DNA from 2 places in the Comamonas sp. AG1104 genome. Region 2 is predicted to be linked to the other one. Evidence: predicted binding sites of a transcription regulator. Region 2 holds the regulator's gene; the other holds the start of a gene.
What was found. Region 2 encodes FNR, which switches genes on or off when oxygen is low (the NO sensors DNR and NnrR bind a similar motif). Its sites were predicted from a motif close to TTGATNNNNATCAA; they were not measured.

Region 1 (4,309 bases), on a different contig from region 2:
CCAGAAGATCGGCAAATGCGCCAGCGGCGATGCGGCCCAGCGGTTGGGGATAGGGGTTGCGCTCGCCCGACAGGGCCAGCAGTTCGCCGTTGGTGCCCGTGGCCTGCTTCAGCAGCGTCATGGGGTCATAAAAGCGCGTCAGCTTGGCTAGTTGCTTGCCCTGTGTGACAGTGCCCTTGGGGCTGAACAGAATGTCCGTGCCCCAGCCCGTCTTGATGCCGTACTTCTGCGCCATCTCATAGGCGCGCACCGTGCCCTGGGCCACGCGCGACTGGCTCTCGCGGCGCACTGCATCCGTATAAGGGTTGGCGTCCTCGTCCTGTAGAAACGGCTGCAGGCTCCACCACACGCCTTCGTCGCGCATCATGCGCACGCTTTCCTCGTCGGCCAACTGGCCGTGTTCGATGCTCTTCACGCCTGCTTTGATGGCCCGCTTGATGCCTTTGGGCGTGTAAACATGCGACATCACATAGGTGTTCCAGTCTGCGGCGGCTTCCACGCCAGCACGCAGCTCCTTCTCGGTGAACTGGGTGCTGTCCAGCGGGTCGTACATCGATGCCACGCCGCCGCCAGCCAGCATCTTGATCTGCGAGGCACCCAGCATCAACTGCTCTCGCACGCGGCGCAGCACCTCGGTCTCGCCATCCGCAATCATGGCCACGCCGACTTGCTCCACCATGCTCAGCGACTCGTTCGCCGCACGCGGGATATCGCTGCGCAGGCGGAAGTCGCCATGGCCCGAAGTCTGAGAAATCATCGCCCCGCTGGGGTAGATGCGCGGGCCCGGCACCATGCCCTCGTCGATCGCGCGCTTGAGCGCAAAGGCCGGCCCGCCCGCATCGCGTACCGAGGTGAAGCCGCGCATCAGCGTGCGCTGCGCCTCTTGCGCGGCGGAGATGTAGAGATAGCCCAGATCTGCCGTCATGGCCGTCATCTGCGGCACGGCCGCCAGCATGGTGTGCCAGTGCGTATCGATCATGCCCGGCATCACCAGCTTTCCCTGGCAATCGATCACCTGGGCGCCTTCCACCTTCTCGCCGGCAGAGGGCAGGGCAGCAATCACCTTGCCCTGGATCAGCACCTGCACGCCCTGGCGCACGGACTTGCCCGTGCCGTCAAACAGGCGCAGATTGGTCAGCAACACGGGGCGGTCGGCCTGCTTGGGCATGCCGCCGGCACCGGGCTCGGCCGCATGCAGGCCCACGAACGGCGCCATCATAGCGGCCACTCCGCCCACAAACATGCGGCGCGACATATCGGTCATTACCCGCTCATGCAGCAATTGGCACACCACGCTGTCGCAGGTGCAGGCTCTGGGGCGAATCGGGCCGGTCTTCCAGGCCAGGTCGCCGTCAGTAGCGATTGCGTTACTCATCTGCTCTCTCCCCTTGTGCTGAATGAACAAAGACGCCGCGGCAGGCGTGACAAATGGAACCGAAGATTCACAATTTGATGCACCGATGCTACACGACGATCGGACCATGAAAAAGCGCCCCACCGCACGAGGGCGATGGGGCGTTGCTTGCATGATGAGAGCGGCCGGGTCGTGACTGCGCTGCAGCCGATCAGGCTTGAACCGGGCGGTGCACCAGAACCGGAATGCTGCTGTTGACCAGTACGCGCTGGGTCTCGCTGCCCAGCAAAATGCCGGCAATGCCCTTGCGGCCGTGTGATGCCATGCAGATCAGGTCGCAGTTACCCTCCTGCGCCTGCTTGATGATGGCCTGATTGATGGAGATATTCGTTACCCGCACCGTCTGGCAGGCCACGCCCTCGGTCTTGGCAATTTCCAGGGCAGCGTGCAATACCTGATCTGCTTCCTTCTGGGCGCTCTTGTCGAACTCGGCGGAGTTGTAGGCGATCAGCGCCTCTGCTCCGTAAATCATGGCTGCGTAATCCGGCATCACATACAGCGCCGTCACCTGTGCGCCTTGTTCCTTCGCCAGCTGTATGCCTGCGCGCAGCGCGGCCTCAGAGAGTTTCGAGCCGTCCGTAGGAATCAAAATGTGCTTGAACATATCCAGCCTCCTTGCGCATTGGTGCGCGTCTTGTTGCCAAATCAATTCGACCTATCAGCAAACTCATACTCACACTCCAGGGCTGCTAATGCAACACCTTGAAATGAGTATTCAGACGGTTTCTTGATGGAAATCAAATCCATGAAGGTGCAGGTAAAAGCTGCCTCAAGCCCTTATCCATAAAGCGTTAGAGGTTATCAAAAGCAGACTATTCGCGGCGCTGGGCGCGTTGAGTCAGGCGTTGGACGCTGGCTGCTGCCAGCTTGGCCAGTCAGGCATCGGCCGCGCCGATGATTCCAACGTCGGCAATGCGCCACAGCAGGTTGTCGAAGGAGGCCGGCATCAGGTCCGTCGCAATCGGCTGTGCATTGGTAGGAGGGCGGCGTAATTCAGTTTCGGCAGGTGGCTGCTGTGCGCTCATTGGTCGGCATCGCTCTGTATCAAAGGTCGTGAACGCACTGCGGTGCGCCCAGACAGCAGCCTTCGCGACCAGATTGAAGGCCTGCGCCATGCGCTGAGTGTCGGCAGCCTGCTGGGAATGGCCTTCATGCATTGAAATGCATTCATACAGGCCAGTTTGAAGGCAAGCGCCTTCTTTCCCGCAAGGTCCATGGCCAGCATGCGTAAGGCCATTACGGACGATGCAGTAATCGGGGAGTGTGCGCCCTGTGGAACCAGTGAATTCGGCCGGGGCGTGGAGTCCTTTGATGGCGCCAATCAGATTTCAACTGCGGCCCTTGCCGTGGGGTTGGGAGTGGGCTCGCCAATCTTGTGCAAGGTGTTGCGGTCGGTGTGGGCAAAAGGCTCGCTCTGACCAGGGATGGTCAATGTGGTTTCCTGCTCGTACGACCAAGTGCCGTCCGAGTGCTTGGTGACGGTGATGGTATAGGCGTCGGTTCTGAAGGCGTGTTCCAGAAATGGGTTGCTGGAGATGCCGTTGACGGTGGAGCCGCGCTCTGCCCTGAGAGTGAAGCTGGTGGCGTCGGCCGTGGTCTTGCCTGTGGCCATGGCGGTCTGTCCGCGCGGGATGGTCAGGGTCTGGATGATGTTGCCGGTGGCAGGCTCCCACAGCCAGTAACCGACCTGGTCGTGAAAGGTTTCCACATCGTCAGGCTTGACGATGCGTGTGTGGTAACGCAGGCCGTAGAAGAGCTGTGGCCCGTTGGTTTGCGCGTCGATGGGCTGGCATTCCATGTGCTCGATAAAGGCCTGCTTTTCAGGCCCGTCAGCCTTGGGATTGATATCCAGGCCGCGCTTGCCGGTCCAGATGCCGGCCATGCCGGTCAGGGGGCCGAGGTTGGCCAGAGTATTCACATCCGGCGTGGGCTCGGTGTAGATGTCTTTGGGAAAGTTTTCCATATCGTGTAACGGGCTTTCACTTTGAATCTGTTGAAGCCAGTTTACAAGCCATGGACTGAGGGGTTCTTGATGGCAGTCAAGCTGTCAGGTGCTTTCTTCGGTGGTGAGCGTAAAGCGTGCACTTTCGCCGCGCTGGGCGGCTTCACGCGTGAGGAAGATCAGCACGCGATAGCTGGCACCACGCTCGATGCGGAAGGTGCAGATGTTGTTGTTGGCCGAGCCTTGGCATAGAGGCTGGGCAGAGCCGTCCTTGAAGACGTTCATCTGGCTGGACGGGTTGTTGGTGTTGAGCGTGACGGTCATGCGCTGGAAGGGCCGCGTTTCGAGCCCGTATTGCACGATACCGTTGCCCGTGATCTGGCCGCTGTAGGAGTTGGTGTAGCCGCCCGGGGTTGTAAAGGCGGCCTGTGCCATGGAGCTGCTGCTGAGATGTAGCGTCATTAGACTGAGCAGGGCAGCAGTTGCAAGCATCGGTTGGAAGCGGGTCATGCAACTCTCCTGAATGTGTTGGACAGGATGGCGCTCCTGGCGCAGCGGCGGGTGTCTATGCCGACAGCCAAGCCACCATCCCCCGCCGCCGCACCCTAGCGGCAGGAGACATTGCGCCAACTGAATTTGCCGTCGTTAAAGAACTCTGTCCATACCGACATGATGGGAGCCTGACGGTAAGAGAACGTAATCTGGTTAGGGATCTTTGGTCCTAGTGCGGCAGGCTGTCCATCCTTGTCGAAGACCTTGACGATGTAGAGCGTGACGCCTCCGTCCTCGTCTGTGTGCAGGACTACCCGGTAGTCCTTGGTGAAGAGATCCCAGTCGAATTGCTTGGTCACATACGTGTGCAGACGGACAAAAGCGCGGTTCGCGTTTTTGGCGGCAGGATTAACTTTTCTCATGACGACACTCCCTGTTGCTCAACGACTTGCCGCAGGACC
Region 2 (4,309 bases):
GCTTCTCCTGTCCGCAGACGGTCTACACCGAGATCTTCATGTGGATCGAAAGCAAGGTCGAAGGCGATCGCAGTGCCCGCATGCGTATCGACAAGAACGGCTGGACTTTGGAGAAGATCTGGAAAAAGTCGCTCAAGCAGTTTCTCTGGATCGTTCTGTCTCTCTGGACAGGCTTCACCTTTGTCGGCTACTTCGTGCCCATCCGTGAATTGGGTGTGGAGTTGATGGCCTTCCAGGGCAACTGGCAGATTTTCTGGGTGGCGTTCTACGGCTTCGCCACCTACGGCAATGCTGGCTATATGCGCGAGCAGGTCTGCAAGTACATGTGTCCCTATGCACGCTTTCAGAGTGCCATGTTCGACAAGGACACCATGATCGTCAGCTACGACGCCGAACGTGGCGAAGCTCGTGGTCCGCGCAAGAAGGACGTTGACTACAAGGCTCAGGGTCTGGGGGACTGCATAGATTGCAAGCTTTGCGTTCAGGTCTGCCCCGTGGGCATCGATATCCGCAAAGGGCTGCAGTACGAGTGCATTGGCTGCGGTCTGTGCATCGATGCCTGCAACTCCGTGATGGACAAGATGGAGTATCCGCGCGGCCTGATCCGGCTGACCACTCAGAATGCCGTGGCCAAGGCCTGGAAGCAGGTGCAGGTGATCCGCCGCATTTTCCGCCCCCGTGTGTTGATCTACTCGGCCGTGCTGGTGGCCCTGAGCGCCGCCATGATCGCCAGTCTGGTGCTGCGCGAGCCGCTCAAGGTCGACGTGATTCGCGACCGTGCTGCGCTTTCGCGCATCGTGGCGGGAGGCAAGCTGGAGAACGTCTACCGTCTGCAGATCATGAACGCCACCGAGTCCGAGCAGCACTACCGTATCAGCGCCGTGGGCCTGGAGAATCTGGAAGTCGCATCCGAGCAGGAAGTGACCGTTGGCCCTGCCGAGACGCGCGGCATTGCGGTGCGGCTGCAGATTCCGTATGGCTCAGCAGCTCCCGGCTCGCACCCCGTACACTTCAATGTGGATGCAGTGACTGCCGGAGCAGGGCGTATTTCCGAGAAGACGGTATTCCTGGTGCCGCGTTAATGCCAGGTCTTGCCGGTCTTCGTGGGCCATCACGGAGGCCGGACAAGGACACTGCCAATCGGCAGCAATCTATGCCACCTTGCCATATGTGCCTGGGTGGCCAGAATTTTGGAAAGAGGTTTCATCATGTCGGCAGCACAAGCCAAGGTCTCGCAAACGGCCAAGATCATCCACCCCGAGGACGGCAAGCCGTGGTGGAAGTTTGCCCATGTCTGGCTCATCATCGCCGGCCCTGTGATCGTGGTGATTGCCGGCTTTGTCACCGCATACATCGCACTGAGCAGGCCCGATCCCGTGATTGACCCTGACTACTACCGCCATGGCATGGAAATCAACCAGCGCCTGAGCGAAAGTGAAAAAAGCATGGCCCCTGCAGTCACCGGCCGCAATCATGCGGCCACTCCAGCCAAGGATCATCCGCTGGATCGCTGAGCGCTCCGGCGCTTGCTCCGCCAAGGTCGCTTTTGCGGCCTTTTTTGTTCCCGATATCAAAATCAGAGCGTGCTGCGCATGCTCTGTCTAACGTTGATGCAGCAATAAATGGTTTTTTGTTATTAGGAAGGCGCAGGGTGCTACTGAAAAGAGAGTAATTCAGGGTTTCCCGCCACGGTGCATGCCCGCAGTCCTGCATGAATGGTCACCACTGTTGTGCAAAATATGACCAAGCCCACAGCCCAAGGAGAATCAGGATGGATGCTCGACGCTGGATGTGGATTGTCTGGCCGGCCTTTCTGGCGGCGGCAATCATGGAGATGGTGGTTTTTGCCTTTGTGGACCCGCTGGATGTGCACTGGCTGGGCTCCCCTCTGGACTGGTCGCGCCAGGCCATCTATACGGTCGCTTTTTTTGCCTTCTGGGTCGTGACCCTGATGGGAGGTGCGATGACGGTGATGCTGGGGCGCTCCGTCAGCGATCTCAATGGCGGCATTGTTTCCGAGCCTCTGCCCGAGTAATTCGCCCAGACAAAAAAGCCCGCTGTCCGCGGGCTTTGTCTTGAGTGCATCTGCTGACTCGGTTCAGCTCTGGCATTGCTGGCTGTTGACGATGCGTTTGAGCGCCTCGGTATCCAGAATGCGCAGGTGGCGCTGCTTGACTTCGATGATGCCTTCCTCGGCGAACTTGGAGAAGGTGCGACTCACGGTTTCCAGCTTGAGGCCCAGATAGCTGCCGATTTCTTCACGCGTCATGCGCAGCACCAGCTCCGACTTCGAAAAGCCGCGTGCCGACAGACGCTGGACCAGGTTCAGCACAAAGGCCGCCAGGCGCTCTTCTGCGCGCATGCTGCCCAGCAGCAGCATCACGCCATGCTCGCGCACGATTTCGCGGCTCATGACCTTGTGCACGTGGTTCTGCAGGGCCGTGACCTCGCGCGAGAGCTGCTCCAGTTTGTCAAACGGCATGACACAGACCTCGGCGTCTTCAAGGGCCACGGCATCGCAAGTGTGGTGGTCGTTGACGATGCCGTCCAGACCAATGATTTCGCCCGCCATCTGAAAGCCTGTGACCTGATCGCGTCCGTCTTCGGTGGCCACGCTGGTCTTGAAGAAGCCGGTTCGAATGGCATACAGGGAAGTGAACTCTTCGCCATTGCGAAACAGCAGCCCGCCGCGCTTGATTTTGCGGCGCGTGGCCACAATCTCGTCAATGCGCTCCATTTGTTCATCGTCCAGGCCCATGGGCATGCACAGTTCACGCAGATTGCAGTTGGAGCAGGATGCTTTGATGGTCTGAAGATTCATGGGCTTTTTGCAACCGCGCAGACAGGCACAGAGTGGAGAGTCGCGCTGGTCATTGACCTCGTGGTTGAAGATGAGATGGATCAAATTGTCGCAGCACTTGCCTTGAAGTCTCTTGATTTTCATCAAGGACAGGGTGATTGCCTTGGGGCACATTGCCTATATTCGTTCAAAAACATGCGCTTTTGCCTATTTTGGGCATGATTTTCAGGATCTGATTTCCATTGAAATATGCTCCATACAGTGTGTGGGCGCACCCTAACTCCCAGTTATGACCGCAGTCACGCCTGAGTTGCTGAGCCGCTTTGATATCCCCGGCCCACGCTACACATCGTTCCCAACAGCCGACCGTTTTGTTGAGGCTTTTGGTGCAGACGACTACATACTGGCACTAAAGCAGCGCAAGACGCATTCCGGCTCGCGCGCTTTGCCCCTGTCCGTTTATGTGCATGTGCCGTTCTGTGAGTCGCTTTGCTATTACTGCGCCTGCAACAAGATCGTGACCAAGCATCATGAAAAGGCTGCCGAGTATCTGGACTACCTGAGTCGAGAGCTGGCCATGCATACCGAGCATTGCGGCAAAGGCCAGCTCGTAAGCCAGCTGCATCTGGGTGGAGGCACACCGACCTTCTTCAGCGATGCCGAGTTGCAGCAACTGATGGTCTTGATGCGTGAGCATTTCAAGCTGGATCCGGCGGGCGAGTACTCCATCGAGGTCGATCCGCGCACCGTCAGCAACGAGCGGCTGAGAGCTCTCAAGGACATGGGGTTCAATCGACTGAGCTTTGGCGTGCAGGACTTTGATCCCGCGGTGCAGAAAGCGGTGCACCGCGAGCAGCCCGCCGAGCAAGTCTTTGCGTTGGTGGCCGAGGCGCGCCGCCTGGGCTTTGTCTCCATCAATGTGGACCTGATCTACGGTCTTCCCAGACAGACGCCCGAGTCTTTTGCGCGCACGCTGGCACAGGTCAATGAGCTGCGCCCCGATCGCATTGCGCTGTATGCCTATGCGCATCTGCCCGAGCGCTTCAAACCGCAAAGGCGGATCGAATCGGCAGACCTGCCCATGGGACAGGACAAGCTGAACATGCTCTCCGGCGCAATCGATGCGTTCATGAATGGCGGCTATGTCTATGTAGGCATGGACCACTTTGCACTGCCTGACGACTCTCTGGCCATTGCCAAGCGTCAGGGGCGCTTGCATCGCAACTTTCAGGGCTACAGCACCCAGCCTGATTGCGATCTGATTGCACTGGGCGTATCGGCTATCGGCAAGGTGGGCGCGACCTACAGTCAGAACGTCAAGACTCTTGAAGAGTATTACGACGCCGTCGATGGTGGCGTGCTGCCCGTGCAGCGCGGATTGGCGCTTTCGCGTGACGATCTGGTACGCAGAGCCGTCATCATGTCCATCATGTGCCAGGGCTCCGTCCTGTATGAACCCATGGAGCAGGCCTGGCTCATCAATTTCCGCGAGTACTTCGCTGCGGAGCT

Region 1: a site for FNR is predicted at 2,142-2,155, ahead of DFO48_RS16085 (universal stress protein). Genes of this name have one in related genera too.

What each region holds. Positions count from the first base shown of each region.
Region 1 is NZ_QQAS01000005.1:310,939-315,247, reverse strand. Features, by position in the region: gene DFO48_RS16090 (amidohydrolase family protein) at 1-1,375, opposite strand, end outside; gene DFO48_RS16085 (universal stress protein) at 1,566-2,018, opposite strand; gene DFO48_RS16080 (hypothetical protein) at 2,290-2,571, opposite strand; gene DFO48_RS16075 (FABP family protein) at 2,736-3,377, opposite strand; gene DFO48_RS16070 (DNA breaking-rejoining protein) at 3,462-3,791, opposite strand; gene DFO48_RS16065 (hypothetical protein) at 3,962-4,270, opposite strand.
Region 2 is NZ_QQAS01000001.1:283,496-287,804, forward strand. Features, by position in the region: gene ccoG (cytochrome c oxidase accessory protein CcoG) at 1-1,082, shown strand, start outside; gene DFO48_RS01280 (FixH family protein) at 1,209-1,514, shown strand; gene DFO48_RS01285 (hypothetical protein) at 1,772-2,035, shown strand; gene fnr (fumarate/nitrate reduction transcriptional regulator Fnr) at 2,099-2,821, opposite strand; gene hemN (oxygen-independent coproporphyrinogen III oxidase) at 3,090-4,309, shown strand, end outside.